Regions from separate parts of the Dermacoccus sp. PE3 genome, predicted to be linked through region 3. Evidence: riboswitches for the same ligand, from Rfam matches in the RefSeq annotation. Region 3 holds a riboswitch; each other region holds the start of a gene.

Region 1 (10,001 bases), on a different contig from region 3:
TGTCGCCCATGACGGACGCCCAGTACCACCGCACCGAGTCGAAGGCCCGACGAAGACCGCCCGGCTGCTCCTGCTCCAGCCGGCACTGCGTGTTCGTCTGCTCAGGCATGGACGCGACCTCCCGCGGGAGCACCCTCCGGGTCGAGACCGGCCTCGCGCCACTGCTCGAGCACGGCCTTCTCGTCGTCCGTGGCCGAGAAACCGGCCGGGGCGAAGATCTTCGAAGGCACCTTCTCGTCGGTGACGCCGTCGTCGGCCTCGCCCGCACGAACCGCCTTGATGGCGGCGATGACACCGGCGATGACGACGATGAGAACGAGACCCGCGAACAGGATCGACAGCGACTGCTGGATGAACGTGTTGCGGATGACCGCGTCGATCGCCTCCGGCGTCTTGGCCGTCTTGAAGCTCGTCAGGCCCTTCTCCTTGGCGTCGACGAACGCCTTGTGCTGCGCCCAGTAGCCGAGCTTCGGGTCGGAGGAGAAGATCTTCTGGTAGCTGGCCGTCATCGTGACGATGACGTCCCACGCGAGGGGAACGCCCGGGATCCAGGCCCACTTCACGTGGCCGCTCTTGACGACGACGACGACCACGACCGTCAGCGCTACCGCGGCGAGCAACTGGTTGGCGATACCGAACAGCGGGAACAGCGTGTTGATGCCGCCCAGCGGGTCGGTGACACCCATGAGGAGGATGGAGCCCCAGCCGGCGACGACGAGGAACGTCGTGATCCAGGCGCCGACCTTCCAGGACGTCTCACGGAAGCGCTTGAGGCCCGGGACGTTGCTGAGCGTGTCGGAGAGCATGAAGCGCGCGACGCGGGTACCGGCGTCGACCGTCGTCAGGATGAACAGCGCCTCGAACATGATCGCGAAGTGGTACCAGAACTGCTTCATCGAAGCGCCGGGGATGACCTGCGAGAACACGTTCGACATACCGAAGGCGAACGTCGGTGCGCCACCCGTGCGGGAGACGACCGACTCCTCGCCGACGTCCTTCGCGGCCTGCGCGATCTCGGTGGCCGACGTCGGGTCGCCGCCGAGGCCGAGCGAGTTCACCCACGCGGCAGCCTTCTCGGGCGTACCGCCGGTGACGCCGGCGGGCGAGTTCATGACGAAGTACAGGTGGTGGTCGATGATGGCGGCCGCGATGAGCGCCATGATCGCGACGAACGACTCCACGAGCATCGAGCCGTAGCCGATGAGGCGAGCCTGGCTCTCCTTCTGCAGCAGCTTCGGCGTCGTGCCCGAGGATATGAGAGCGTGGAAGCCGGAGAGCGCACCACAGGCGATCGTGATGAACAGGAACGGGAACAGCGAACCGGCGAAGACGGGGCCGTTGCCCTCCTTGCCGAACGACGTGATGGCCGGGATGTCGATGGACGGGCGCGCGATGACGATGCCCAGCGCGAGCAGCACGATCGTGCCGACCTTCATGAACGTCGACAGGTAGTCACGCGGAGCGAGCAGCAGCCACACCGGAAGGACGGCGGCGGCGAAGCCGTAGATGATGATGGCCCACGACAGCGCCGTCGGCGACAGCGTGAACATGTCCTTGCCCCAGTCGGTGCCGGCAACCCAGCCACCGGCGACGATGGCGAGGAGCAGCAGGACGACGCCGATGCCCGAGACCTCGGAGACGGCGCCGGGGCGCACGAAGCGCAGGTAGCACCCCATGAAGAGGGCGATCGGGATCGTCATCGCGAGCGAGAAGACACCCCAGGGTGACTCGGCAAGGGCGTTGACGACGACGAGGCCGAGCACCGCGATCAGGATGATCATGATCGCCATGACGGCGAACATCGCCGCCCAGCCACCGACGGGGCCGAGCGTGTCGCGCGCCATCTGGCCGAGGCTGCGACCGCCGCGGCGCGTGGAGATGGCGAGCACCATGTAGTCCTGCACGGCGCCCGCGAAGATGACGCCGAAGATGATCCACAGCGTGCCCGGCAGGTAACCCATCTGCGCGGCGAGCACGGGGCCGACGAGCGGGCCGGCGCCGGCGATGGCGGCGAAGTGGTGACCGAACAGCACGCGCCGGTCGGTCGGCATGAAGTCCTGGCCGTTCTCGAACTGCTCGGCCGGGGTGGCGAGGTCGTCGCGCGGGCGGATGACCTTGTACTGGATGAGGCGGCTGTACAGCATGTAGCCGATGACGTAGCTGCCGACGGCAGCCATGACGAACCAGATCGAGTTGACGTGCTCGCCGCGGACGAACGCGACCATCGTCCAGCCGATGGCGGCGATGACGGCCGCGACGGCGATGACGATCTTCTGACGTCCCGTGATCTGCCGGGGTAGGTCGACCGCGACCGGGGGCGTGTTCCCGTCGCGCTCGGGGGTTTTGGTGCTCGACGCGGGCACGGAGACCTCCCTTTTCGTGTGAGTGTGAGCAGGGCCACGTTATGCGGTGTCGGGTAGGTCACAGGGCTTTGACACCGCGCGCGCAGGTCACACCTGCATCACGAATTTGGGCGAACGTCACGCAGTGGGGCCGGTGGGGCGCGGCCCGTCGCCGAACCAGTAGCGGCGGCTGTCTTCACGAACGTCCTCGAGCTGCCCGCCGCAGGCCTCGATGACGGCGCGCGAGGCGCCGTTCGTCTGCGCGCAGCAGACGAGCACGGGGGCGATGTCGAGCGCGGCGGCTTCGGCGAGCCCGAGCTTCAGAGCCTCCTTGGCGATGCCGCGTCCGCGAGCGGCCGGCCGCACGGAGTAGCCGATGTGGCCGCCGAGTTCGTAGAGGAACTCGTTGAGCGCGTGACGCAGGGCGAGGTGACCGACGAGGGCGCCGTCGTCGACGATCCAGAAGTAGGAGCAGTGGACGAGGCCGGTGTGCGGCGGCCACATCGTGTTGCCCTGGCGGGCGCAGTCTTCGACGTAGGCGGCGAAGCCGTCGGGGGTGATGTCGACGTCGGTGCCCGCGAAGAAGCCCGATCCGTCCATGCCGCCCGCGCACACCCAGCGGTCGTCGCGCGAGTCGGTGGTGGCGTCGCGGAACTCGCGCAGCATGGCCGACCAGTCGTCGTAGCGCGCGGCGTCGGGGGCGATGAGTTCGATCATGTCGGTCATCTCATCACCCCCGACGGTGGAGCGTCGATCAGTTTTCGGTGCGCTTACTGAGCGCGCAGGCCGTCGACGCCGCGGGGCTCGTCGCCGCGCACGGTGACGCGGTGCATGACGCGGGTGTTCGTGTAGTCGCGGTTGGCGTAGTGGGAGGTGGCGCGGTTGTCCCAGATGCCGACGTCGCCGGGCGCCCAGCGGTGACGGATCGTGTGCTCGGGCTGCGTGAGGTGGGCGTAGAGGGCGTCGAGGATGGCACGCGATTCGGCTTCGGAGACGTCGCTGACGTGGGACGTGAAGCCGGGGTTGACGAAGAGGCCGCGGCGGCCGGTCTCGGGGTGGACGCGGACGACGGGGTGTTCGACGGCGGGCAGTTCGGTGACGATCTCGCCCTCCCACTCGTGGCCGCCGTTCTTCTTGAGGAAGGCGCCCCACTCGCGGTTGCCGTCGTGGACGGCGAGCAGCTGGTCGGCGAGCGCCTTGAAGGGTGCGGAGAGGGAGTCGTAGGCGGCCTGGCTGTCGGCCCAGGACGTGTCGCCGCCGTAGGGCGGGAGCGTCACGGCGCGGAGGATGCTGATGGCCGGCGGCCGCTTCATGAACGTGACGTCGGTGTGCCAGACGTCGGAGAAGGAGAACTCGGGGTCGCTCGAGTCGATGTTGTAGATCTCGCTGCGCTCGTGATTGCCAGCGACAGGGTGGCCGGGCGTCAGCTCGCCGAGCAGGTTGCCGAGGCGCACCTGGGCATCGTCGTCGAAGGCGTGCTGGTCGCGGAAGAAGAGCACCTTGTGGGCGAGCAGGGCGCGGCGGATGTCGAAGGCCGCGACCTCGTCGATGGACGCCAAGTCGATGCCGTGGATGACGGCGCCCAGGGCCGGGCCGAGGCGCTCGATGCGCAGGCCGGGCGTCGTGGCGGGAGCGTGGGTGGCGAGAAGTGTCATGACAACCTCTTCGTTCGTTGCGCTTGCGCAGACGCCGGGCGGCGACGCGCCAGGTCGTTACTCGGGGCACCCCACCGCAGCGGAGGGTTGCCGTCCGGCCAGCCGAGACTTGTCGCCGGAACTCGTGACCCACTCATAACGTAAGCGCAGGTTTCGCAGAACGAACAGTTATTGGTTGGTGAGTGTCCGCATCGCGGGATCTAACGGAAGGTCGTGCTGTTGTCGCGGGCAACCTGGACACCCGCAGTCGATCGCCTTCCGATCGTCGCTCACTAGGGAGCTCCGACGAGGGGCCCCTACCGGCGACGACTCCCACTTCAACGCTTCGATCCTGGCGCACCCCCGCCAACGATCCGAACGGCCGCCTTTGGCACTCCGTACCCGCGGCCGGGCAGAACCGCTCGCTTCGCTTTCGATGGCCTTCCATGGCCAGCCAAGCGCAAGCACTCCCTGCACCGCGACATCCGTGAAAGCGCGGCAACCGCGCTCACAATGGCCACACCGCAACGAACCTTGCCTGGCTCACAGCCCCTATCCGCGAGGTGTGCCTCCTTCTCGCCCGGCATCTCTAGCCAAAGGCGAGGGCCGGAGACCTTCCAGGCCTGGCCCATCACACGGTTCCATCCGCAATGACACCCCTAAAGCCCCAAGCTGTTCGAGTGCAGGAGTGCCCGTCAAACTTTTCACCTGCCAGAGCGCAACTGACACTCTCATCCTGGATCTTGCCGGTCACTTTCATGGCTGCGACTTAGCCTTCAAGAAAGGGAGGGAGTCGACAATTTTCATCGTTCCGAGGCTCACTGTGACGATGCGGGCTAGGAGGTCGATGATGTACCGCGGGTCGCCGACCTCCTTCGACCAGTCGTTCGGGTCGTTGACGATGCCCGAGGCCTTGTCCGTCTTGACGTAGTAGCGGTCGATGATCCACTCGATCGCCGAGCGCGAGCCCAGGATGTAGCGGTACGCCTCCTGCGGGATCCCCGAGAGGGTGATATGGCCGTTGTAGTGGATCGTCGAGCGATCGTGACGCTCACCCGCGGCCTTCTGCTCGACCGACGGCTTGCCAAAGCGCATCTTCTTGTCGCCCACCGCGTAGAACGCATACGGATCCTGACCATCGACTGGCTGCGCATCAAGCCCCTCGAGCGGGTACGGCTCGACGGTCTCGTACCCAAGGTGCAACTCGGAAAGCTTGCGCCCTGCGTCGATGAACGGCTGTGCGTCTTCGACGAGCGGGATGCGCGGCAGCATCTTCTTCAAGTCCGCCGCGTACGTCTCGCGGTAGTCGGGCGAGTGCAGTAGCCCGTAGACGTAGAAGAAGATGTCGTCCTTCGTGATCGAGGTTCCGTACGCCGCCTGGAACCTCGTCAGCGCCTCATCGGTGATGTTGTCGATGCGGCGGTATCCGTCGACGACGTCGTGTGCGGCTGAGGTGCCGAGCGACAGCATGCCTTCGTCAGCATCGACCTTCTCGTAGCGGTACCGGGGCACGAACTGGGTCGCATAACCGAACAACGCTGTGTCGGGGACGCAATCGAGCATCTGGACTGCGGGAAGAGCAACGTCCCGCGGGCCCATCGTCACGATTCCCAAATTGTCAACATTGGGAACTGGGAAGGAAACTGGGAGGATTCCTGGACGGTGTAACCAGTCGGGGTCGATCACCAGATTGGCCTTTTCGAAGGGGCGGTACATCGCGTGCCCTAGGCGGCCGGGGTCGAATCCGATGCGTTGTCCGCGGGCCAAACGCGATTCAAGAGAAGAGGACCACTTGATTCTGGCCGGGTCGTAGGACCGCTCGCCAGCGAGGGCTTCTTCATACGTCTGGACGGCACGGCGCATGGCAAGCGCAATGCGCTTTCTGCCCGCGTTATAGACCCAAGCGTCCCGGTTGCTCTGAACACCTGGCCTTCCGACCTGAAAGATTCCTCGCGGACCCTGGTCCGCCGCAAGGGGCAGGAACGCCTCAAAGTCGTCGCGGCGCTGGTTGAGCCAGTCGCCATGCGCGTTCGGGGCGATGGTCACGGCTCCGAGTCCCTTGACATCGACTGCTTTGGCGACTCTGGCAAGCTTCTGCTCGCGGGTGAGGTAGTCGCCGATGTCGGTGTAGTGGATCGTCGCGGAGCCCGACTTGGCAGGGTCCTTTACCACCACCAGTACGGCCGCAGTCGTTCTACCACCGGCGGCAAATACGTTGCCTGCCTCCTTCTTGCGCTGTTCGCCTGCAGTGCGTGCGTTGCCGCGCAGGTTGTAGACGTAGATGTCGCTGAACTCCTCGGCGAGGCTCTTGCGCATCCCGTCGGCGGTGTTCGAATCCAGCCAGCCACCATTCGTCACGTACGCGATGACGCCGCGGTCCTTGATCCGCAGGCTCGCCCACTTGATGGCGCGGATGTAGGAGTCGTACAGCGAGTTCTTGTTCGTCGCACTCGACTTTGCGGCGTAGGTATCACGGATCGCGGCGTCGAGGTCGGGGTACTTCTCGTTCGCGTTGTTGTCGTTCGCCGAGTCCTGCCCCGACGAGTACGGCGGGTTGCCCACAATCACCTGGATATCGAGCTTCTTGAGCTTCTCCAGGCGCTCGTTGTTCTGCACGAACACTTCGGTGTCGAGACGGTCGTCGTTCTCCCACGACTGGAACGTGTCGGTAAGGATCAGCCCCTCGAACGGCTCGTAGTCCGTCGGCTGCTCCAGCGACCCGCGCAAGTCCTGATACGTCGTCTCGATGTTGACGGCGGCGATGTAGTACGCGAGCAGCAGGATCTCGTTGGCGTGCAACTCGCTGGCGTACTTGCGCGCCAGGTCGTGCGGTTCGATGAGCCCGAGCTGCAGCAGGCGCACGATGAACGTGCCCGTGCCGACGAACCCGTCGAGGATGTGCACTCCCTCATCCGAGAGCGTCTGCCCGAAGTGCTCGCGCAGCACAGCGTCCGCAGAGCGCAGGATGAAGTCGACGACCTCGACGGGCGTGTAGACGATGCCAAGCTTGTCGACGGTGCGCTTGAACGCCGTCGAGAAGAACTTGTCATACAACTCGACGATGATCCGCTGGCGCCCCTCGGCGTTGTCGATGCCCTCCACGCGCGAACGCACCGACGCATAGAACCCCTCGAGCGATGAGTTCTCGGTATCCAGCGAGTGCTCGTCGAGCAGGGCGAGCATCTTCTCCATCGCCTGCGCAACGGGGTTGTGCTCGGCGAAGTCGTACCCACCGAACAACGCCTCGAACACGGGACGGGTGATGAGGTGCTGGGCAAGCATCTCCACCGCGTCCTCACGCGTGATGCCCTCGTTGAGGTTGCCGCGCAACCCGTCGAGGAACCGCTCGAACTCCGCCGTCACGGCAGAGTCGGGGCCTGTGAGGATGCCGTTGATGCGGGCGATGTGCTGTTCGGCGATCTTCGCGACATCGGCCGCCCACGATTCCCAGTAGCGGCGTTCGCCGACCTTCTGCACGATCTTCGCGTAGATCGCATCCGACCACTCACCCCAGATGAGGTCGAGCTCGCCCTGAGTGGTTTCCTCATCGGGCGTGTGGACGGTGCCGTCGGCGTCGATGCCCGCGATACCGATCTTCTTCGTCGGCTTCTTCTTGTTCAGCTCGATCTGGTTGACCGTCGAGGTGAATCGGTCGTCGTGGGCGCGCAGCGCGCGCAGCACCTGCCAGACCGTCGCATACTTCTTGTTGTCGTTCAGCGCCTGCTCAGGCGGCGTGCCCGCGGGAACAGCGACGGGCAGAATGATGTACCCGTACTCCTTGCCAGGCGCCTTGCGCATGACGCGCCCGACGGACTGCACGACGTCCACCTCGGACGAGCGCGGGGTGAGGAAGAGCACCGCGTCGAGATTCGGCACGTCCACGCCCTCACTCAGGCAGCGCGCGTTCGTCAGGATGCGACACGTGTTGTCAGCCGGCTCGGCCTTGAGCCAGTCGAGACGCTCGTTCCGGGCCAGCGCGTTGAACGAGCCGTCGACGTGCTTGATCTCGATCAGCAGGTCGTTCGACTGCGCATCGGCGGCGTCGTCGGGCAGATCGACGGCAGCGACGTGCTTGTTCACCACATCCGGGAAGGCCTGAGCGATCGCCTTGGACGTCTTGATGTCCTTCGCGAACGCGACCGCGCGCTTCATCGGCGCGAGGCTCTCCCCTTCAACCGTGTCGAAGTGCTTCGCAAGCCCCTGCCAACAGCCGACCATGCGCGCGGCATCGCCGAGCTGAATCTCGCCGTCCTGCGCAAGTTCGGACTGGAAGTTCTTGCTCACGTACTCCTCGTCGACAGCGAGGATGAGGACGCGGTAATCGGTGAGCAGGTTCTTCTCGACCGCTTCCCCGAACCCGAGGCGGTGCAGCTCCGGGCCGAACTTCGCCTCGTCGTCCATCGACGCGAGCTCCGCGGCACCATCGAGTGCCTTCTTCTTCGAGTCCTCCCCGAAGATACGAGGCGTCGCCGTCATGTAGAGACGCTTGACGCCCTTGATGACGTCGTCGTTGTGCACGCGCACGAACGCGGACTCGTCCTGCCCCGCGACGCTCACACCCGTCGTGCGGTGCGCCTCGTCGCAAACGATGAGATCGAACGCTTCGAAGCCGCCATGCTTCTGCGCGGCAGCGACGACGTCGATCGACTGATACGTCGAGAACACCACCGTCATCGATTCGGAACGCTCGGTTGCGCGCGCCCAACGCTCCTGCACGACCGCGTTGTTCGTCGACGCCGGCAACGCGACGTCCACCGCAGAGATGTCTTCGACCGCGTTGGAACGGCTCGTCGACTTTGGATCCGAGCAGATCGCGATCATGTCGAGCGGCACCTCGGCATTCGCCGCCCACTCACGCACCGTCTGACTCAGCAAGGAGATCGACGGCACGAGGAACAGCACACTGCCGCCCGCGCCGACCTGCTGCTCAGCCAGGCGCAACGACGTGAACGTCTTACCCGTACCGCACGCCATGACCAGCTTGCCGCGATCATGCGTCTTCAACCCGTCGATCACCTTGTCGATCGCGGTGCGCTGATGCGGGCGGGGGTTCTTCTTGCCCACCGTGGGGAGGGTGCCGGGAGCCGACCAGGAGAACTTCGACCAGTCGACGTTCGACTCCTGCAGGTCCGCGAGGCTGATGCGGCGCACCGCAACGGCCTGATCGCGGATGGTGTCCTCAGCGTTCCTCCCCCACGGTGCGCCCGTATCGACAATGATGCGCTGCCCGAACTTCGACGTGCCCGACGCCGACAGGAAAGAGTCGATATCGCCCTTCGACACCGTGTGGTTGTCGGCGTAGAACTTGCACTGGATCGCGACGTTCTCGCCCGTCACCCGGTCAACGGCGACGAGATCAATCCCGGTGTCGCTCTTGCCGTCACGACCCGGCCAGTCCTGCCACAACCACACGTCAGAGAACTGATCGGCGAACAACGGATCCGTCTGCAAGTACGCCGCCATGAGCTGCTCGAACCGCGAGCCCTTGTCGCGCTCAGACGTCGCTTTCTCGCGCAGATCGTCGAGAACCTCATGCACCGTGACAGACATGGGCTCATCCTCGCAGGTACTCTCCGAACGACAGGCCTCTGGCGATCTGTCCGATCGACGCGAGCAGGAGAAGGATTTGACTGACATGGGATGGCGCGACGCCATCATTCGGGTCTTAGAAGTGGAAGGCGGTCCGCTGCACTACGCCTCGGTCGCCCGGAAGATCAGCGACTCGGGCCTTCGCAAGAAGGTCGGAGCCACCCCTGCGGCCACCGTGGCAGCCGTGATCTCAGAGTCGCTGCGCAAAGAGGGGGACGCTTCTCCGTTCCTCAAAGTCGATCGAGGGTTGTACGCGCTCCGAGCGGTCGTTCCGGCCTCCGCGGGCATCGAAGTCACTGACGACGCGGTGGACGACTCCTCCGACATGGGGCTCATTAACGCTTTCGGCATGTTCTGGCAGCGCGGCGAGGTGCTCTGGACCACTGGCCAGGGCGGACCGAGGCTCTTCGGGCAACAACAAACGGGGTCCGTCCGC
Region 2 (10,001 bases), on a different contig from region 3:
GACTGCCAAGGCGTTGCACGACGACGTCGCAGCCCACCTCGTCGCGCTCATCCATCCGGGTTTCGTCGCGCAGACCGGCATGGCTCGCTTGCCGCGCCTCGACGTCTACGTCCGCGCGCTGCTCGAGCGTGTGACGAAGGGCGTCACCGACACCGCGCGGGACGCCGACCGAGCCGATCAGCTCGCCACCGTGCGCGCCGAGTACGAGGACATGCTCGCGGCGCTGCGCCCCGAACGCCGCACCGACGCCGACGTCGTCGACATCCGCTGGATGATCGAGGAACTCGCCGTGAGCCTGTTCGCGCAGCGTCTCGGCACGGCTCATCCTGTCTCGCCCCAGCGCATCTACAAGGCGATGGACGCTGCCGAAGCGCTCTGATCTCCTCTAGGTTGGAGATATGGCGAGCATCTTCACGCAGATCATCGACGGCAACATCCCCGGTCACTTCGTCTGGCAGGACGAGACGTGCGTGGCCTTTCTCGTGATCGACCCGATCACCGACGGGCATACCGTCGTCGTGCCCCGCGAGGAGATCGAGGAGTGGACGGCCGCGGACCCGCAGGTGCTCTCGCACCTGATGGACGTGGCGCAGAAGATCGGGCAGGCACAGCAGGAGGCCTGGTCGGCCAAGCGCATCGGCCTGCTCGCGGAGGGCTACGAGGTGGCCCACCTGCACCTGCATGTGTGGCCGACGCAGTCGCCTGCGGACTTCGACCCGCACGACGTCGTTCACGGCCAGGACCAGCAGATCCTCGCAGCCAACGCGCAGAAGCTGCGCGAGAGCCTGCGCAGCGCCGGTCACGGCGAGCACGTCGTGGACGCGGCCGCGAACTGAGCGTCCCGCGAGTCGGTTGTTCGCCCGCACGCTGCGGGAATCTTCCGTGTGACGGGGACGTTGCACCAGGCACATCGAATCGAAGGAGAGGCCAGTGCTCGACCCGGCTCAGCTGTTTCGTCTGGAGACGGACACGACCTCGCACGACCTGCGTGCGAGCACGATGGTCGTCGCCCTCGGCGGCTTCATCGATGCGGGCTTCGCTCAGAAGCTCATGTCCCAGCACATCCTCGGCACCCTCGAGCACACGGTCGTCGCGTCGTTCGACCTCGACCAGCTGCTCGACTACCGCGGCCGTCGTCCGGTCATGACGTTCGACCGCGACCGCTTCAGCGAGTACGACGACCCGTCGCTCGTGCTCTACCGCGTCATCGACGCCGAGGGCACGCCGTTCCTCCTGCTCACCGGCCCTGAGCCCGACTACCAGTGGGAGCGCGTCGCCGAGGCCACGCGCATGCTCGCCTCGATGTTCGGCGTCAGTCTCATGGTGAGCGCGCACGGCATCCCGATGGCGGTGCCGCACACGCGTCCCATCGGCTTCACGCGCTACGCCTCGAACCAGCGCTACCTCACCGAGAACGAGCCGCTGTTCGGCAACGTCCAGATCCCGGCCAGCGCCGAGGGGCTGCTCCACATTCGTCTCGCCGAGGCCGGCATCGACACGGCCGGATTCGCCGTCCACGTGCCGCACTACCTCGTGCAGGTCGAGTACGGCGACGCCGCCATCGCGGCTCTCGAGTGCGTCACCGGGCTCACCGGTCTCGCGATTCCGGCGCAGGAGCTGGCCGCCATCGCTGGGTTGCACCGGGCCGACATCGCCAAGCAGGTCGGGGAGAACGACGAGGTCACCGAGGTGGTCTCCGGCCTCGAGCAGCAGTACGACACGTTCACCGAGGGCCGCCGGCGCCGGTCGTTGCTCGCGGCCGAGATGAACGAACTGCCCAGCGCCGACGAGATCGGCGAGGAACTCGAGCAGTTCCTGCGTTCGGGCAGCGACGAGAACGAGGACACGCCCGGCGGCGAGCGTGGCGCCGCCCACCACGCCGACGACTCGGACGACTCCGACGGTTCGCCGAATCGCCCCCAGGCCGACTGACGAGGCCCGCGTTCGCGGTACCGGTTGCCCAGTCATCGGTGCGCTGCAAGGATCAGCCCATGTTCGGATTCGGTAAAGACAAAGACGACAAGCAAATTGAGCCGGCTCAGGGCTCGAACGGCACCTTCGATCGCGCCGCCAACTCCCTGGCCCAGCACCTCATCTCCACCGGCATCGACGGCGTCGCCACCTTCGACTCCGCGGCGAAGGTGGCCGACGAGGCGTTGAAGAAGAACGGTTCACGCGAAGCCGCGGTCGACGCCATCGTGCGTTCACACACGAAGCTCGCGGGTGCGAACGGGTTCGTCACCAACCTCGGTGGCTTCATCACGATGCCCGTGGCCCTGCCCGCCAACATCGTCGGCTTCTACACCGTTGCCACGCGCATGATGGCCTCCATCGCGCACCTGTACGGCCACAACCTGCGCGACGAGTCGGTCCGTTCGGCCATCCTGCTCGACCTCATTGGCGCCGATGCCACGCAGGTTCTCAAGGGCATGGGTGCGTTCAGCGGCGGTGTCGCGACGAATGTTGCGACCCGTCGTCTGCCCCCGGCGGCGCTCGCGGTCGTCAACAAGTCCGTCGCGTTCCGCCTGGGCACGCAGGTCGGGCGCAAGTTCCTCTCGCGCATCCCGCGCGTCATCCCGGTTGCGGGTGGCTTCATCGGTGCGGGGCTCGACGTCATGCTCCTGCGCAAGATCGCCGACGCGGCGCGCAAGGACTTCATCGCGGCCGTGCCGCCCACGGCCTGACGCTCCGCCGATCGTGACGACGCCCGCGCTCGCGGAATGCACCGCGTGGCGTCGGCGTTGTCGCTTTGTTCACCTGAACGCTCGTCAACCGGAGGCACTTCGATGGCACGTCCCACCTCGCTCGGTCGCCGCGTCACCCGACTCGCCGGCCTGAAATCCCTCGCTGCCGCAGTGACGGCGGCGTCCGCCGCCGGAGGTCCCTCGCTCACGACCCGCCTCAGCGCACTTCCGCGCCTGGCTCGCGCTGTGCGCTCCGGTTCGTACCGGGGCGTGAGCACCGCGCAGCTCGCGCTGCTCACGGCTGCTGCGGCCTACGTCGCCTCGCCGGTCGATCTGCTGCCCGAGGCGCTCCTGGGAGTCGTGGGTCTTGCGGACGACGCCGCCGTCCTCACGTGGCTGGCGAGCTCGCTCGTGCACGTCACCGACGACTTCCTCGACTGGGAGAAGCGCACAGGTGTGACGCTGGCGGGGGAGCGCGTGCGCTGAGGACGCCCTTGTCCACAGGCGCCAGCGCCTCGCACTGGTCGTGAGAAGTGTGGTCATGGCTTCGTGAAGCCATGACCACACTTCATCTCTCGGGCATGGGCCCGCTGCTCGCCCTCATGCCGTACGAGTTCGGCTTCGCTCCGACGGCGTCCCTCGTCGTCACGTTCATGGACGGCGGGCGAGTTTCGGGGGCTGCCCGCTTCGACGAGGCCGTCGTCACCCCGGAGCACGTTCACCACGTGCGCGATCGCGTCGTCGAGGCGTCGAATCGTCTCGGCACGAGTGGCGTCGCCGTCACGGCCTACCAGTGCAGTCCCGGCGTCGATCTCGACCTGGTCACGCGGGCTCTCGCACCGGCCGTCGAGGTGGAGCACGCCCTCGTCGTGGCCCCTGACGTCTGGTGGGCAACGACGTGCACCAAAGGCTGTTGTGACGGTGCACTGGCCCCAGTGCCGACTGCCGCCGATGTGCCCTCCCTCGCATCGGCCCTCGAGGGACGCCTCGAACCGGCGTCATCGCGTGACGAAGCCGTGGCCTCCCTCCACGCGGTTTCGCCACTGGCCCAACGGGCCGTCGCCGACCTGCTCGTCGGGCTACCGGGCGAGACCGGCCGGGTGCGCGCGGCCTGGCGTGAGGTGGCCTCAGGCTCCGGGCACCCCCACAGCACTCGCGAGCGTGAGGCTCTGGCGCTCGTCGTCGACGCCATGCCCGATCCACTCCTGCGCGACGAGATGGTGTGGAGCGTCGTGCCCGAACTGGCCGCGGGAGCCCGTACCACGCGGCAGTGCTGGTCCGAGCCGGTGAGTTCGCAGCGCCTGTTGGAGATCCTCGTCGCCGTGCCCGAGCCGGCGCGAGCCCATTGGCTGTGTCTCGTGGCGCTCGCGCGCTGGCGGGAAGGGGAGCGGCCCAGCGCTGTGCTCGCCGCCGCCGAGGCCCAGGAACGGGGCGCGCGCCTACCTCTCGTCGACCTCGTCGTGAGGATGACCTCCTCCGGCATGGCGTACGAGGACTTCCTGCGGCCGGCGAGGCCGAATCGTGCGGCGCGGCGCCGTCGCTGACGTCGTGGCGACGAGGCGAGAGAGTGCGGGCAGCCACCGGGCCGGCGCTTCACATCGTGGACATCAGCAGGGGCCTTCCTGGCGCCTTCGCTGCACTCGCCCTAGTGTCAAAGCGTCAAGAGTCTCAGTCACACAAGCCCCGGCTGACTGAGCGGCAACCCTCCACCGCGGTGGGGTGCCCCGGGTGACGACAGGGCCGTGAACGCTGCGGCAAGCGCGGACTCGCCAGTCGCTTCGGCGAGTCCTTCGAGGAGGACATATGGCGAGCTCTCATTCAGCGCACGTCGCACCGGCCGCTACGCGTCCTGTGCAGGCGCCGAGTGGGTTCAACGCGCAGGCACGAGCCGTCGCTCTGGGAGACGTCGTTCTCGAAAGTGGCCGCACGCTGCCGGACGTCGTCATGACCTACGAGTGCTGGGGCGAGTTGAACGACGACGCGTCGAACGTCGTCCTCGTCGAGCACGCGCTCACGGGTGATTCGCACGTCGTCGGCGATACTGGCGACGGGCAGCCCACCCCGGGTTGGTGGCCAGGAATCATCGGCCCCGGCGCAGCACTCGACACCGACGAGTACTTCGTCGTCGCCATCAACGTTCTCGGTGGATGCCGTGGCAGTACCGGCCCCATCTCGCTCGCTCCGGACGGCGAGCCCTGGGGCGGACGTTTCCCGCAGGTGACCGTCCGAGACCAGGTCCGCGCCGAGGCGGCGTGCCTCGAAGCGCTCGGTGTGCGACGTCTGCACGCCGTCATCGGAGGCTCCTTCGGGGGGATGCGCACGGCCGAGTGGGTCGCGGGGTTCCCGGACCGCGTCGAGCGGGCATTGGTCGTGGCGAGCAGTGGCTGCGCGACCGCGGACCAGATTGCCTGGGGTCACACCCAGGTCGTCGCCATCACGTCCGACCCGGAATTCCGCGACGGCGACTACCTGCGTCACGGCACGTTTCCCACGAACGGCCTCGCCTTGGCCCGCCAGATCGCTCACGCCTCGTATCGCAGCGCAAGCGAGTTCGAGGCACGGTTCGGCGCCGAGCCCCAGCCAGGTGAGGACCCGCTCGAGGGCGGTCGCTTCAGCGTCGAGGGCTACCTCGACCACCACGGGGCCAAACTCGCGCGACGCTTCGACCCGCTGGCCTACGTGCGCCTGACGCAGGCCATGGCGACCCACGACATCGGGCGAGGACGCGGCGGGCTCGACGCGGTGCTGGAGGCGTACGAAGGAGAACTCCTCGTGGCCGCAGTCGACTCCGATCGACTCTTTCCCGTGAGCGCATCGACGCGGATGGTGCGCGCCTACGGTCGCGGACGACTGCGCATGATCCACTCGCCCTACGGCCACGACGGATTCCTCATCGAGGCCGACCAGATCGCGTCGCTCGTGCATGAACTCGTCCAGCGACCGTTGCGCGGAACACCGCGGCTCGTGCGCGGCGTCGCATGAGTGGCCCACCGCAGGGGCCTCGGGTAGCGTGACGGCAGATTCCGAATTTCGCGAGTGAGGTCGCCATGTCCGTCATCGTCAGTTTCGCGCCCGGCCCCGAGGGCGAAGCCGCCCTCGCCGAGGCAGCTCGCCAGTCGAAGGATCTGGGTCGCCCGCTCATCGTGGTGTGCACGGTGCCCTCGGACGAGGCTCGCACCGCGGCCCGCAAGGCGGCCGAGGAGTACACCGGCGCACAGGTCGTCGATGTGCAGGACGGCGCCGACGCCGTGGAATCCATCCTCGAGGAGATTTCCCGAGTGCAGCCCGCCCTGCTCGTCATCGGGCTGCGCAGGCGCACCCCTGTCGGCAAGTTGATCCTGGGCACGAGTGCTCAGCGCTTGTTGCTCGACGCCCCGTGCCCCGTGCTCGCCGTCAAGCCCTGAGGCTCCCGAACGGCCTTCAGTTGCTGAGATGGCGGCCGATCCGGGGCAGGGAATGAACGTCAATCGAAGCTCGTTGAACCCCGTGATTCTGCGGTTTCGTCCGTCGAGTTTTATAATGGGTGAAGAAGCGGTCACCACCCGGAGCGCCAAGCGCGGGGTTTCGTGATCGCACTCCTCGTTCCGGTGTCGCTTCGATCGTCGCTGCCCTGCGGCCGACGACGGCGACGCATTACTTTCGGAAGGTAGTTGGTGACGACAGTGTCGAAGACCACGCAGCCCCCCGCACTTCCCGCGGATGTCGACCACCCGGCTCTGGCAGCTCTGTTCGAATCGGGTCGTGAGACGGGCTCGGTGGACAGCGTCGCATTGAAGGACGCGATCGAAGAGGCACAGGTGTCGTCCGCCAAGCAGAAGTCCGTGTTGAAGGCGCTGGCCGCCGAGAACATCGAGGTCGTCCTCGACCAGGCCCACGCCGAGCAGGCCGTGGCCACCACAGCCGGACGTCGTAAGGCGGCCGCGAAGAAGACGACGGCCAAGAAGGCCACCGCGAAGTCCGCTGCGGCCAAGACCACTGCGGCCAAGAAGACCACCGCCAAGAAGGCGACGGCGAAGACCGCGACCGCGAAGGTTGCGGCTGTCGAGGAGTCGAGCGAGGCGGACGAGACCGCCAACGAGGCTCCCGCCAAGAAGACGACGGCCAAGAAGGCTGCCGCCAAGACGGCCACGGCCAAGACCGCGACGGCGAAGACCGCGACGGCGAAGAAGGCTGCTGCGAAGAAGGCTGCTGCGAAGAAGGCAGGTAAGGCCGCCGACGAGCCCGAGGTCGACGAGGTCGAGCCGGTCGACATCGCGGCCGAAACCGGTGACGATGTCGAGACGCCCGAGCAGGCCTCCGACAGCAAGGCCGGCGACACCTCCGAGCCGGAGGACGAGAAGGGCGGCTTCGTCCTGCGTCAGGGCGACGAGGACGACGCTCCTGCTCAGCAGGTCGTCACGGCAGGCGCCACGGCAGACCCGGTCAAGGACTACCTCAAGCAGATCGGTAAGGTCGCGCTGCTCAACGCCGAGCAGGAGGTCGAGCTCGCCAAGCGCATCGAGGCCGGCCTGTTCGCGGAGCAGAAGCTCGACTCCGGCGACAAGATCGACATGAAGCTCAAGCGTGAGCTGTGGTGGATCGCCTCGGACGGCAAGAACGCCAAGAACCACCTCCTCGAGGCCAACCTGCGTCTCGTCGTGTCGCTCGCCAAGCGCTACACCGGTCGCGGAATGCTCTTCCTCGACCTCATCCAGGAAGGCAACCTGGGCCTCATCCGTGCGGTCGAGAAGTTCGACTACACCAAGGGCTACAAGTTCTCGACCTACGCGACGTGGTGGATTCGTCAGGCCATCACCCGCGCCATGGCCGACCAGGCGCGCACCATCCGCATCCCGGTGCACATGGTCGAGGTCATCAACAAGCTGGCCCGCGTCCAGCGCCAGATGCTCCAGGACCTGGGCCGCGAGCCCACCCCGGACGAGCTGGCCAAGGAACTCGACATGACCCCCGAGAAGGTCGTGGAGGTCCAGAAGTACGGTCGCGAGCCGATCTCCCTGCACACCCCGCTCGGCGAGGACGGCGACAGCGAGTTCGGTGACCTCATCGAGGACTCCGAGGCCGTCGTCCCGGCCGACGCCGTGAGCTTCACGCTGCTGCAGGAGCAGCTGCACTCGGTGCTCGACACGCTGAGCGAGCGCGAAGCGGGCGTCGTCTCGATGCGCTTCGGTCTCACCGACGGTCAGCCGAAAACGCTCGACGAGATCGGCAAGGTCTACGGCGTGACGCGCGAGCGTATCCGTCAGATCGAGAGCAAGACGATGAGCAAGCTGCGTCACCCGTCGCGCTCGCAGGTTCTGCGCGACTACCTCGACTGAGTAGCGGCGTGTGCACGTCGTCGGAACCCTTCACGCCGAAGGATGGTGGGTTTGGCTGAAGGTGGCAGGGATATCGGTCGCATCTTCGGCCAAACCCAGCACCAGCGTTCGCCCGCGCGGCGTCGGACGGAGGATCGGCGCGAAAACGGACGAACCCGGCTCCACCCGTCAGGGAGAGCCGGGGTCATCTCGTGTGGCGTCAGGTGCGGTTCCGGCGGCCGAGTGCCGTGAGGTAGGCGCGACCCGAGGCAGGGACGAGGAGGGCCTTCACCCGCGCACCCCACGATGCTTCGTCCCGTGCAGCCCGGACCACCCGGTCACACGCTGACGCCTGGGACCGGCCCGTCGTCGGCGCGTAGCGCGAGGCTTCCATACCTGAACACGCTCGCTCGAGCGCCTCACGCACCGTGGTGCCCGACTCCGGGTTGTCCCGGGCGAACGCCTCTGCGGTGGCTCGTGGCGACAAGCCCTCCGGCGTCGTGTAACCGAGATCGCGCAGCGACCAGAGCATGGCGTGCCACGCTCCCTCGTCACGTTCGCGATCCGTCGATGCCGTACGGGTGACCTCCTGCCGCTTACGTCGACCCGCCAGGGGCAGGACCGACGCGAGCAGCGCGACCAGGGCAAGACCCCCCAGCACCGCGAGCAGGCGGGCCCAAGGGAAGGAGTCCGAGTCGGGCTCGGCCGGCTGGGTCGTGCTCGACGAGGTGCTCGTCTCGCTCGACGGGCGCACGCTCGAGGTGGACGAGGACGTGCTCGTCGAGCTCGTGGGCGCACTCGAGGACGAGGACGCCGACGAGTCGCCGGTGGGGGTGTCCGGCGCGTAGGGCGGCGGCGCACCCGAACGCAGGCCGGGCGTCGGGTCGAAGCGCGTCCACCCCATACCGGGGAAGTAGACCTCCGCCCAGGCGTGGGCGTCCGCAGCTCGCACCTCGTACGTGCCGCTGCGCTCCGTGCCGGGCAGGAAGCCGATGGCCACACGCGCGGGCAGCCCCATCTGCCGCGCTCCCATGACCATGGCCGTCGCGAACTGAGTGCAGTAGCCCCGTCGCGTCTCCAGGAAGTTCGACAGCGGATCGAGCTCGCGACCGTTCTCCGAACGGGTCGGGGCCAACCTGAGCGAGTACGTGAACGACGGGTCGGTACGCAGATAGCGCTGCAGCGCGACGGCCTGCTCGAACGGTGTTCCCGCGTCGGCGGCCCCGGAGGCCTGATTGAGCCGAGTGATGCGCTGCTTCGCCGCCTCCGGGAGCGTTGCGGTGTCGAGATCCTTCGCCGTGACACTGCCACCGACTCCCGCGCGCTCGTTGCTCGTGGGTCGTGCGGCCGCCGTGTACTCGCGGTAGAGCACCGAGTAGGCCGGCGCGGGCTGCGACAGGAACGGCACACCGTTGTTCGTGCCGACACGGAAGGTCGGGTTCGCGGAACCGAAGTTGGCCGCACGCAGCTGAGCGGGCGCCGCGACGAACGGCGGTTGCATGCCGTTGAGGGTCACGGACATGCGTTCCGTGCGCGCCGGCATCGAATCCTCGGCGCCGGGGTTCGGCAACTCGGTGTTGGGGCGGGCATCGGTGAACGGGCCCGACGACTCGGCGCGCCAGACGCCGTCAGCGTAGGAAGAGCTCGTCGTGGCACGCAACGGCGCAGGAGTGGTTGCCTGGGTCGTGTAGGTGAGCACGGGCGCGGCATTGCGAGAGTTCAGGCTCTTGCTGAGGTCGAGCGTCTCGGAGAAGTCGACCGAGTTGTTGACGCCCTGTGCTCCGCCCTCGGCGAGCGCGGGGGTGGCTCGCTGTGGCACTGAGGGGGCCAGGACGAGAGCCGTGAGTACGGCGACCGCCGTCATGGCGGCGAACACCGGCAGGGAGCGCATGAGGCCGGTGCGCAAGCTCGAGCCTTCGGCGAAGGACGCTGCGAGGACGACGAGGGCCCAGGCGATCGCCGCCGCGACGAAGTAGCGCGCGCGAAGGGTGTCACCGAGTGCGGTGGTGGCCAGGATGAAGGG
Region 3 (10,001 bases):
ACGTCGCTTCCGAGCAGCTCACACGGCGCTCGTGTTCATCATGGGCCTCGCCGTCTTCGACTCCGTCATGCGGATCTTCTTCCGCACAGAGTCGCTTCTCATGCTCGATCGGCTCCACGTTCACGGGGCCTATCGAGATTGGGCACGCTTCCAGGCATCGCCGATCGTCTCCAGCGTCACGCTGGCCATCTCGGTTGCGAGCTTCGCCCTCGTCTTGGCTTCTCGACGTGCGTTCAAGACTCGTCTCAGCGAAGGCGCGAAGCGTGCCTCCCTCGTCGCCCTGCTCAGTGGGTGGGCCTTCTCCGTTCTCGTGACCGTGGCACTCACGCTGTTCTTCCCTCGCAGCCTCGACACCGTGGGGCAACGAGTCGTGTGGGGAATCCGGAGCGCTTTCGGTGTTCGGACTCCTCCTGATACTCCGGGATTCGCCGGCCACCACGGTCATCAGTGGGTCTTCGGTATCGGCAGCGTCCTGTCCACGCTCGCGTTGTTGTTCGCCGTGCTCGTGCTGTGGCGCTCCGGGCGTGTGCGTGGCCTGACGGACGCGGACGACGAATTGCGTCTGCGTGCTCTGCTTCTCGAACACGGCGAGGACGACTCGCTCGGTTACTTCGCCACTCGTCGTGACAAGTCCGCGCTCTTCGCACCAGACGGGCGAGCCGCGCTGACGTTCCGCAACGAGGGAAGCGTCAGCGTTGCATCGGCCGACCCCGTGGGGCGACGCGAATCCTGGAACGGCGCGATCGAAGGCTGGCTGGAGCAGTGTGCTGAGCACGGGCTCTACCCGGCCGTCCTTTCGGCGAGCGCTGACGGCGCGCAGGCGTACGTCGACGCGGGTCTTAAGGCGTGGTCCTTGGGCGACGAGGCAATCATCGACGTCGACGCATTCACCCTTCAGGGGCGCACGATGCGTCCCGTGCGCCAGGCGGTCACCCGCGTCGAACGCGCCGGTTACTCGACACACGTGCGCCGGCACGAAGAGCTGTCCGGCCAGGAACTCGATGAGATCTCGCGGCTGGCGTACGCCTGGCGCGGCAACGAGACCGAGCGTGGGTTCTCCATGGCGCTCAACCGTCTCGGCGATCGCGCTGACGGACGCTGCGTCGTCATCACGGCTCACGACGAGAGCGGGGCCGTTCGCGGGTTCCTGTCCTTCGTGCCGTGGGGTGCGCGTGGACTGTCCCTCGACGTCATGCGCCGTGACCGGGCCGCAGAGAACGGGCTCAACGAGTACATGGTCGCCCACCTCGTCGAAGCCGCGCCGGCGCTGGGCGTCCGGCGTATCTCGCTCAACTTCGCGGTTTTCCGCAACGTCTTCGCCGATGCCGATGAGGTCGGTGCCGGTCCCGTGACACGACTGAGCGACAAGGCGCTGTCGTTCGCGTCTCGCTTCTGGCAGCTCGAGACGCTCTACCGCTCGAACGACAAGTACCGCCCCGAGTGGGTGCCGCGTTATCTCTGTTACGACCCCGAGCTGACGGTGCCGCGCGCCGCCCTGGCCATGGGCGTGGCGGAGGGCTTCGTGCCCCTTCTCGGTCCGCGCCTGCTCGTGGGGCCGAAGCCGGCCGACCACCAGCCGCCGCGCCCGGAGGTCGACTTCGTCGAGCGGGTTCAGGCGCTCGAGGCCGAGAGCCTCACCCCGCGCGTTCCCGAGCCGCGGCGCAGTGAGCAGCAGCGCGTCCGGCGCGCGAAGCTGACGCAGATGGCCGAAGCAGGCGTGGAGGCCTACCCGCCCCGCGTTCCGCGGACGACGACCGTTGCCGACGTCGTGGCGCGCCACCCCGATCTGGCGCCCGACGCCGCAACGGGGGAGCGAGTCTCAGTCACGGGCCGAGTGCGCGCTCTGCGCGACCTCGGTGGGGTGAGCTTCGTCGTGCTCGAGGAGAACGGCGTTCGCCTTCAGGCGATGGCCACACGGGACGGCACCCCGGAGCCTGCCTTCGGCCGTTGGGGCCACTGGATCGATCTCGGCGACATCATCAGCGTCAGCGGCGAGGTGGTGACCTCGAAGCGCGGCGAGTTGTCGGTTCTCGTGGACTCGTGGCAGATGGCGGCCAAATGCCTCAGCCCGGTACCCGATCTGCACTCCGGCTTCCGCGACCCTGACGCTCGCGTGCGTCAGCGCTCGCTCGACCTCATCGTCAACGCCGACTCCATGGAGATGCTGCAAGCACGCTCACGTGGGGTGCGCGCGTTCCGTGACGCGTTCGACGACCTGGGCTACACCGAGGTGGAGACCCCGATGCTCCAAGCCGTGCACGGCGGAGCGTCCGCGCGGCCGTTCAAGACACACATCAACGCCTACGGCATGGATCTGTTCCTGCGCATCGCGCCGGAGCTCTATCTCAAGCGCCTCGCGGTCGGTGGCATGCAGAAGGTCTTCGAACTGAACCGAAACTTCCGCAACGAGGGCGCCGACGCGACGCACAACCCCGAGTTCACCTCGCTCGAGGCCTACGACGCGTACGGCGATTACACAACAATGCGTCACCTGACGCGCGAGGTCCTGCTCGCAGTGGCACGCGCGGTGCACGGTGAGGAGATCGCGCTGCGACCGATGTCGGACGGCAGCGTGGAGCGTGTCGATCTTTCTGGACCGTGGCCCGCCGTGCCCGTCCACGAGGCGGTGTCGAAGGCCTGCGGCGTGACGCTCACGTCCGCGTCGACACGTGAGGACGTCGCTGCGGTGTGCGAAGCCCACGGCATCGATGCTCCGCGGGAGAAGGGCGCCGGCGAACTCGTCGTCGAGCTGTACGACGAACTCGTCGAGGCACGAACGACCTTCCCGACGTTCTACACGGACTTTCCCGTCGAGACGTCGCCGCTCACGCGGGAGCACCGTGACGATCCGCGCCTCTCGGAACGCTGGGACCTCGTGGCCTTCGGCGCCGAGATCGGTACGGCGTACACCGAGCTGGTCGATCCGGTCGAGCAGCGTCGTCGCCTCACCGAGCAGTCGCTCAAGGCGGCGGCCGGTGACGTCGAGGCGATGTCGCTCGACGAGTCGTTCCTCGGCGCGCTCGAGTACGCGATGCCGCCCACGGGTGGCCTCGGCATCGGCGTCGACCGCACGATCATGATGCTGCTCGGGGCTCCGATCCGCGCCACGCTCGCGTTCCCGTTCGTCCGTCCGCAGGGCTGAGTGGACCCTCCTCCTCGGCGAAGGGAACCTTCTCTCCTCTCGACTGAGCTATGAGGTGGATGACAATTCCTTGAGTTCTTTTCACCCATTGATGACCTATGAGCGGCAAGATCAGTGGGTGAGTGCGCGAACGAACGCGTCGCGCAAAGGGATTCAAGGGGAACCATGAAGAAGTCGCTCAGCGCAGCAGCCGCAGCCTTCGGTCTCGTCAGCATCGGCCTTGCACCTGCAGGTGCGAGCGCCCGGCAGGCCTCGTCCAAGGCGCCGACGTCCGGCGCGTCGTCGAGCTACACGCCACCGCCGGTGTCATGGGGAGCATGCAAGGCGCCGAGTCTCGTCAAGGCGGGTGCCCAGTGCGGCTACGTCACGGTTCCCCTCGACTACGCGAAGCCGAAGGGCGCGAAGATCAAACTCGCCGTGTCCCGTATCAAGCACAAGACGCCCGACGCGAAGAAGCAGGGCATCATGCTCGTCAACCCGGGTGGCCCCGGCGGTTCCGGCCTGACGTTGGCACGCCTGGGTCAGTGGGTGCCGAACGGAGGCGGCGACCCGTACGACTGGATCGGATTCGACCCGCGAGGCGTCGGCGACAGCCTCCCGAGCCTCGCGTGCGACGGTAACTACTTCGGCTACAACCGCCCCGACTACCGCGTGACGAAGGCCGGCACGGAACGTCAGTGGCTTCGCAAGACCGCGGGCTACTCGAAGGCCTGTTCGAAGGCGGACGGCGCACGTCTGTTGCCGCACATGAAGACCGTCGACAACGTGCGTGACATGGACTCGATCCGCAAGGCCCTCGGTGAGAAGCAGATCAACTTCTACGGTTTCAGCTACGGCTCCTACCTCGGCCAGGTCTACGCGACGATGTATCCCAAGCAAACACGCCGCATGGTGCTCGACGGCGTCGTCAACCCCAAGGACGTCTGGTACGGCGCGAACCTCAACCAGGACGTCGCGTTCGACGCGAACATGGACACCTTCTTCGACTGGGTCGCCAAGAACGACGCCACCTACCACCTGGGTAAGAGCGGCAAGGCGATCAAGAAGCGCTGGTACGCGATGCTCGACAAGCTCGCGAAAACGCCGGCGGACGGCAAGATCGGACCGAACGAGTGGACGGATGCCTTCCTCAACGCCGGTTACTACGTGTTCGGCTGGGAAGGTGACGCCGAGGCACTCGTCGCGGCGTTCAAGGGTGACTTCGGCCCGGTCACCGACCTCTACGACGAGGCGAACGGCTCCGGCCCGGGTTCGGACAACGGGTATGCGGTCTACCTCGGCACGCAGTGCTCGGATGTTGCCTGGCCCACGTCGTGGAACAAGTGGAAGGCCGACAACACGCGCGTCGCCAAGAAGGCGCCGTTCGAGACGTGGGCCAATGCGATGTTCAACCTTCCGTGCACGAGCTGGCCGGTGAAGGCGAGCAACCGCCAGGCGCCCCGCGTCGACGGCTCGAAGGTCGGGCCCATCCTGCTCATCTCGGAGACGAAGGACGGCGCGACGCCGTACGGCGGTGCGCTCGAGGTGCGTAAGCGCTTCCCGAAGAGCTCGCTCATCGAGGGCGTCGGCGGCACGACGCACTCGGGTTCGCTGAGCGGTATCGCGTGCACGGACGACAAGATTGCCACCTACCTGCTGTCCGGCAAGACGCCGCAGCGCACTCGCGGGCAGGGGCACTCGGACGTGAAGTGCGAGCCGGTGCCGCAGCCGGCGCCGGGCCCGGCGAACGCGCTGACGGAGTCGGCGTCCGACTCGGGGCGCCGCCACGGTCACGGCAAGGGCCACGGCAAGAAGCGTCACGGCATGCCGCAGGATCTGCGCGCCCAGTTGCAGCAGGCCGCTTCGTCGACCCGCTGACGGACTGACCCTTGAACGCCCGAGCGGCCGGCACCCCCAAGGTTGCCGGCCGCTCGGGCGTTTCGCCGTGCGCGTCGATCAGTGACGCAGAGCCTTGCGGGCCAGTGCGTTACCGATGAACTGCGCGATCTGCACGAACACGATGATGATGACGACGGCTGCCCACGTCACGGCCCACTGGTAGCGCTGGTAGCCGTACGCCAGCGCGAAGTTGCCGAGACCGCCGCCGCCCATCGCGCCGACGACCGCGGTCATGTCGATGACGGCGACGAGCGCGAAGGTGTACCCGAGGATGAGCGGCGCGAGCGCCTCGGGGATGAGAACGGTGCGGATGATCCGCCACGGGCTCGCGCCCATCGCCTGAGCCGCCTCGATGACGCCCGGGTCGACACTCACGAGGTTCTGTTCGACGATGCGACTGATGCCGAACGTTGCGGCGAGCGTCAGCGGGAAGATCATCGACGCGGTACCGATCGTCGAGCCGGTGACCTTCAGCGTCAGCGGACCGAGCGCGGCCGCGAAGATGATGAACGGGATCGGGCGGATGATATTGACGAGCACGTTGAGGATCGTGTGAACCGTCGGGTTGGCCATGATGCCGCCGCGGCGCGTCGTGTTGAGCAGCACGCCGAGCACGAGCCCGAACAGACCGCCGAGGACGATGGTGGCGCTGACCATGAGGAGGGTCTGCCCGACCGACTCCCACAGCACGGGGCGCAGTGCGCTCCAGTCCGTGTCCGCAGTGATGACCTTCATGCCGTGGCCTCCTCGAGTTCGTGGACGGTGGCGACCTGGGCGAGGTCGGTCAGCACCTGCGTGACGGTGACGTCGTCACCGCGCAGGGCCAGGGTCAACGTCGTGAGGTTCGCTTCCTTGAGGGGCGTGAGGCCACCGTGGACGATCTCCGGTTCGACACCGCGGGCGCCGGTGGAGGCGAGAACCCTTCCGAATCCAGCGGAGTCGTGGACGGTTGCCGTGACGAGGCGTCCGCTCACCCTCTCGCGCAGCCGCGCGATCTCGCGGGCGTCGGGCACGTTGCGCAGCGTCGCGTCGACGAGCCGCCGCGTGGCTGACGATGTCGGTGCGCCGAGCACCTGCTCGGTCGGCCCGGACTCGACGAGGCGGCCGTGTTCGAGGACCACGACGTCGTCGGCCAGTTCACGCACGACGTCCATCTCGTGCGTGATGACGACGATCGTCACGCCGAGCTCATCGTTGACGCGGCGCAGGAGGGCCAGGACGTCCTTCGTCGTGTCGGGGTCGAGGGCGGAGGTCGACTCGTCGGCGAGCAGGATCTCCGGGTTCGTGGCCAGGGCGCGGGCGATGCCGACGCGCTGCTTCTGGCCGCCGGACAGCTCGTCAGGATAGGCCCAGGCCTTCTCCGTCAGACCGACGAAGTGGAGCAGTTCGGTGACTCGCGCCTCCTGCTTGTCCTTGTCCCAACCGGCGACCTCAAGCGGATAGGCGACGTTGGCGTACACCGTGCGCGAGCGGATGAGATTGAACTGCTGGAACACCATGCCGATGCGGGCCCGCAGAGCTCGGATCTGCTTTGCTCCCAGACCCGCCAGATCGACGCCGTCGACCTCGACGGAGCCGGTCGTCGGGGTCTCGAGCGCGTTGATGAGCCGCACGAGGGTGCTCTTGCCTGCACCGGAGAACCCGATGACGGCGAGGACGCGGCCGGTAGCGACGTCGAGGTCGATCTCCTGCAGCGCGGTGACGTTCTTCTTGCCGCGCACGAAGGTCTTGCTCACGCCGCGCAGCCGGACCGCCGGCGCGTTCTCGGGTCGGGCCGGGGGAGTGGGGGTCACTTCTTGGCCTTGATCTGCGACTCGATGCGGGTGAGGATGCCGCGCACGTCCGCGACGGAACGCTTCACCTCGTACTGGGTTCCCTTGGTGCGCTTGGAGATGAGGTCCTGCACCGACTTCTCGTGGTACGCCTGGACGAACTTCGCGTACGTCGGGTTGTCGGCGTCCTTCTTGCGGGCCACGATGACGTTGATGTACGGCTCCGAGGACTTCGCCTTGGGGTCGTCCTTGAACAGCGCCTTGCTCGGGTCGAGGTTCGCGTCGGCGGCGAAGTTGTTGTTGACCACGGCGCCCTCGACGGAGGGCAGGGCGGCTGCGGTCTGGGCAGCGTCGACGGGCGTGACGCCGACCTTCGACTTCGCGGCGTCGATCTCGGCGGGCGTCGACAGGGAGTTGCCCCCGCCCTTGAGCGTGAGCAGACCGGCGCTCTGCAGGAGCAGGAGGGCGCGTGCCTGGTTCGTCGCGTCGTTCGGGATGGCGACCTTGCCGCCGTCGGCGAACTCGTTCACCGTGGTGTGCTTCTTCGAGTACAGCGACAGCGGCACGATGTAGGTGGAGCCGACCGGCGTCAGGGTGTCGTTCTTCGCGGCGTTGTAGTCGGCGAGGAACTGCAGGTGCTGGAACTGGTTGACGTCGACCTGGCCCTGGGAGAGCGCCGGGTTGGCCTGCGTGTAGTCGGTGAAGTTGACCGGCTGGATGTCGAGGCCGTACTTCTCCTTGCCGACCTTGACCAGTTCGGTCCAGTACGGGTCGGACGCTTCGGTGGTACCGACGGTGATCTTCGTCAGCTTCTCGTCGTCGCTACCCGTGAAGGCCTTGATGCCGAAGCCTGCGGCGAGCGCGACGACGAGGACGCCTGCGCCGATGGCCGCGTACTTGGGGCCGTTGCTCTTCGGCTTCTCGGGCAGGGCCTGGACGGCGGGGCTGGCTCCGGGGGTGGTGGAGTTGGTGTTCTCGGACATGGTGATGCCTTCCTCGAAGGGGCGTGCGAGGCGCCGGTGGGGTGGGCGGCGACGACCGCCCGACGATGGGTGCGGTCAGTGCTTGGGGCGCGCGAACGCGGCGTCGTGCGTGTGCGGTCGCGCGGTGGGGGCCTGGGTGGGGCGATGCGTGTGCTGCATGTGATCTCCCGGGATCGGGCGCACCGGTACGAAGCCCTCGAAAGGGATGTGTTCCGGGTGCGGAACGTGCTTGCCGCGCGGTTGACGCGGCCGTGTCATCACCTGGAGCACCCCGCCACGTTCGTGAGGGTTGCCGTCCGACCAGCCAGGGCTTTGCATCGGATCTCTTGACCGGCATTACATTAGAGGCGCCGCGAGAAGCCCGTCAAATCAAGTGATCTGGGCCACTCTGCGTCACCGCTGGGCCGAGTTTCCTGCGGTTGGGTAGTCGCCGCCTCGACCCAACGGCAGGAAAGTCTGCCCAGTGGAGAGATGCGCTGATGCCGTGCTCTCCCCGTGGGCTGGAGTCACTAGGGGCGGAGCGTGGACTCCACGGGGTCGAGGTACCCCCCGAGCTCGCGCTTATTTGCTCGGCGGAAGCACGTCGGTCTGCGCGGGGAGGTCGGCCACGCCGACCGGGCACGTCACGCCCTTGTAGCCGTGATTGCAGTACCCGCCTGGATTTTTCGCGAGGTACTGCTGGTGGTAGCCCTCGGCCGGCCAGAACTTTCCGGCTTCGTCGGCGGGCTTCATCTCCGTCGTGATGGCGCCGCGGCCCGCGTCGGTCAGCGCACCCTGGAACGCTTCTGCGGTGCGACGCGTAGCGGTCTCCTGCTCGGGCGTCGTCCAGTAAACCGCAGAGCGGTACTGCGTGCCGATGTCATTGCCCTGACGGTTGGCCGTCGTCGGGTCATGGTTCTCCCAGAACGCCTTGAGCAGCTGGGCCGGGGAGACCTTCTCCGGGTCGTACGCGATCTGGACGGCCTCGGTGTGGCCCGTCGTGCCCGTGCAGACGTCCTCGTACGAGGGGTTCTCACGGTCGCCACCCATGTAGCCGACGGCCGTCGAGACGACCCCCGGGATCTGCCAGAAGATGCGCTCCGCACCCCAGAAACATCCCATCGCGACGTACAGCGTCTCGGTCTTGTCCGGCCACCCGCCGAGCAGTGGCGTGCCAAGAACGTCGTGCACGGCAGCGACGTCGACCGGGGCGGAATCCTGACGGGTGAACCACATGGGGCGTTCCTTTCACTGGGGTCGCTGTGTTCAACGCAGGCGTGTCCGAGAGGATTCCGAACTCGCGGAGCAACCGCGTGAACGGCGCGCGTCAGTCGACGAGCGGCGGCACTTCGAGTGGGATGGGGCGCAGCAGCCTCGCGCGGATCTCGACCATCGTCTGCGCGTGCGTGTCGAGCGCGACGTCCTCGGAAAGCGTTGGCACCCAAGGCGGCACGGCCCGCTTGTGGCCGTTGTTATCAAGGCCGACAAGCACCATCGTGCACTCGGTTGTGAGGTTCAGTTCGCCCGTGGGCGGGTTGCCCGAGCGCACTCGCGCCGGTGTGGATGAGCCACGCCTGCACCTCGACGAGGTCGCGGACGTGCAACGGCTGGTGGAAGCGCACACCGCCCGCGTACACGGCCACCGCCGAACCCTGGTTCCAGCGCTCCGCGACGAGGGTTGCCGCCTCGTCGATCCACTCCATGACGACGCCGCCGTGCACGTTGCCGCCCCAGTTGACGGTGGTCGGTGCCGCGAGGAAGCGCAGCGTCTCGCGACACGACTCCGTCGCGTCCCGTGTAACTCTGCTTCACCATGTCGGCTTCGATGCGGGTGCGCACGTCGGTGAGGGTGACGGCGCGCTCCTGCTGGTCGCGTTCCCACTCGTCCTGCGGCGTGAACGTCGGGACAGGTGTGGGCTTCCGGTCGTCGTCGACCGCGACGAAGATGAGCAGGCACTGTGTGTTGACGCGCAGCTCGCCCTGACGCGGGTCGCCGGACGAAACGGTCGCGACGATGTGCATCGACGTGCGTCCGGTGTGGACGACACGCGACTGCACCTCGACGATGTGGCCCACCTCGACGGGGCGGGTGAAGCGCACATTGCCGACGTAGGCCGTCACGCAGTAGTGCCCGCTCCACGCCGCGGCACAGGCGTACGCGGACTTGTCGATCCACTCGAGCATCCGGCCGGCACCGACGCGCCCGCGCACGTCGGCATCCATCGGTGCGGCCATGAAACGCAGGGT

Evidence for each region. A riboswitch is a leader RNA that binds a small molecule or an ion and turns the genes downstream of it on or off. The one in region 3 is predicted to bind S-adenosylmethionine.
Region 1: it holds a riboswitch for S-adenosylmethionine, as region 3 does, so the genes downstream of both, AA983_RS03225 (TauD/TfdA family dioxygenase) here and AA983_RS07920 (MetQ/NlpA family ABC transporter substrate-binding protein) in region 3, are expected to answer to the same signal.
Region 2: it holds a riboswitch for S-adenosylmethionine, as region 3 does, so the genes downstream of both, AA983_RS06430 (homoserine O-acetyltransferase) here and AA983_RS07920 (MetQ/NlpA family ABC transporter substrate-binding protein) in region 3, are expected to answer to the same signal.

Annotation. Positions count from the first base shown of each region.
Region 1 covers NZ_LDCM01000001.1:681,434-691,434, forward strand. Annotated here, with positions in the region: gene AA983_RS03210 (YbdD/YjiX family protein) at 1-109, opposite strand, end outside; gene AA983_RS03215 (carbon starvation CstA family protein) at 102-2,363, opposite strand; gene AA983_RS03220 (GNAT family N-acetyltransferase) at 2,481-3,068, opposite strand; gene AA983_RS03225 (TauD/TfdA family dioxygenase) at 3,113-3,997, opposite strand; SAM riboswitch class IV at 4,012-4,127, opposite strand; gene AA983_RS03230 (type ISP restriction/modification enzyme) at 4,733-9,526, opposite strand; gene AA983_RS03235 (HTH domain-containing protein) at 9,525-10,001, shown strand, end outside.
Region 2 covers NZ_LDCM01000002.1:207,353-217,353, forward strand. Annotated here, with positions in the region: gene hrpA (ATP-dependent RNA helicase HrpA) at 1-379, shown strand, start outside; gene AA983_RS06405 (HIT family protein) at 399-836, shown strand; gene AA983_RS06410 (PAC2 family protein) at 931-1,932, shown strand; gene AA983_RS06415 (EcsC family protein) at 1,992-2,684, shown strand; gene AA983_RS06420 (YkvA family protein) at 2,787-3,170, shown strand; gene AA983_RS06425 (DUF4192 family protein) at 3,242-4,228, shown strand; SAM riboswitch class IV at 4,342-4,451, shown strand; gene AA983_RS06430 (homoserine O-acetyltransferase) at 4,488-5,666, shown strand; gene AA983_RS06435 (universal stress protein) at 5,732-6,088, shown strand; gene AA983_RS06440 (RNA polymerase sigma factor) at 6,347-7,999, shown strand; gene AA983_RS06445 (DUF3488 and transglutaminase-like domain-containing protein) at 8,199-10,001, opposite strand, start outside.
Region 3 covers NZ_LDCM01000003.1:322-10,322, forward strand. Annotated here, with positions in the region: gene lysX (bifunctional lysylphosphatidylglycerol synthetase/lysine--tRNA ligase LysX) at 1-3,142, shown strand, start outside; gene AA983_RS07905 (alpha/beta fold hydrolase) at 3,308-4,999, shown strand; gene AA983_RS07910 (methionine ABC transporter permease) at 5,078-5,755, opposite strand; gene AA983_RS07915 (methionine ABC transporter ATP-binding protein) at 5,752-6,765, opposite strand; gene AA983_RS07920 (MetQ/NlpA family ABC transporter substrate-binding protein) at 6,810-7,775, opposite strand; SAM riboswitch class IV at 7,996-8,107, opposite strand; gene msrA (peptide-methionine (S)-S-oxide reductase MsrA) at 8,337-8,990, opposite strand; gene AA983_RS15995 (hypothetical protein) at 9,082-9,249, opposite strand; gene AA983_RS16000 (hotdog domain-containing protein) at 9,230-9,457, opposite strand; partial or broken gene AA983_RS16005 (acyl-CoA thioesterase) at 9,711-10,001, opposite strand, start outside.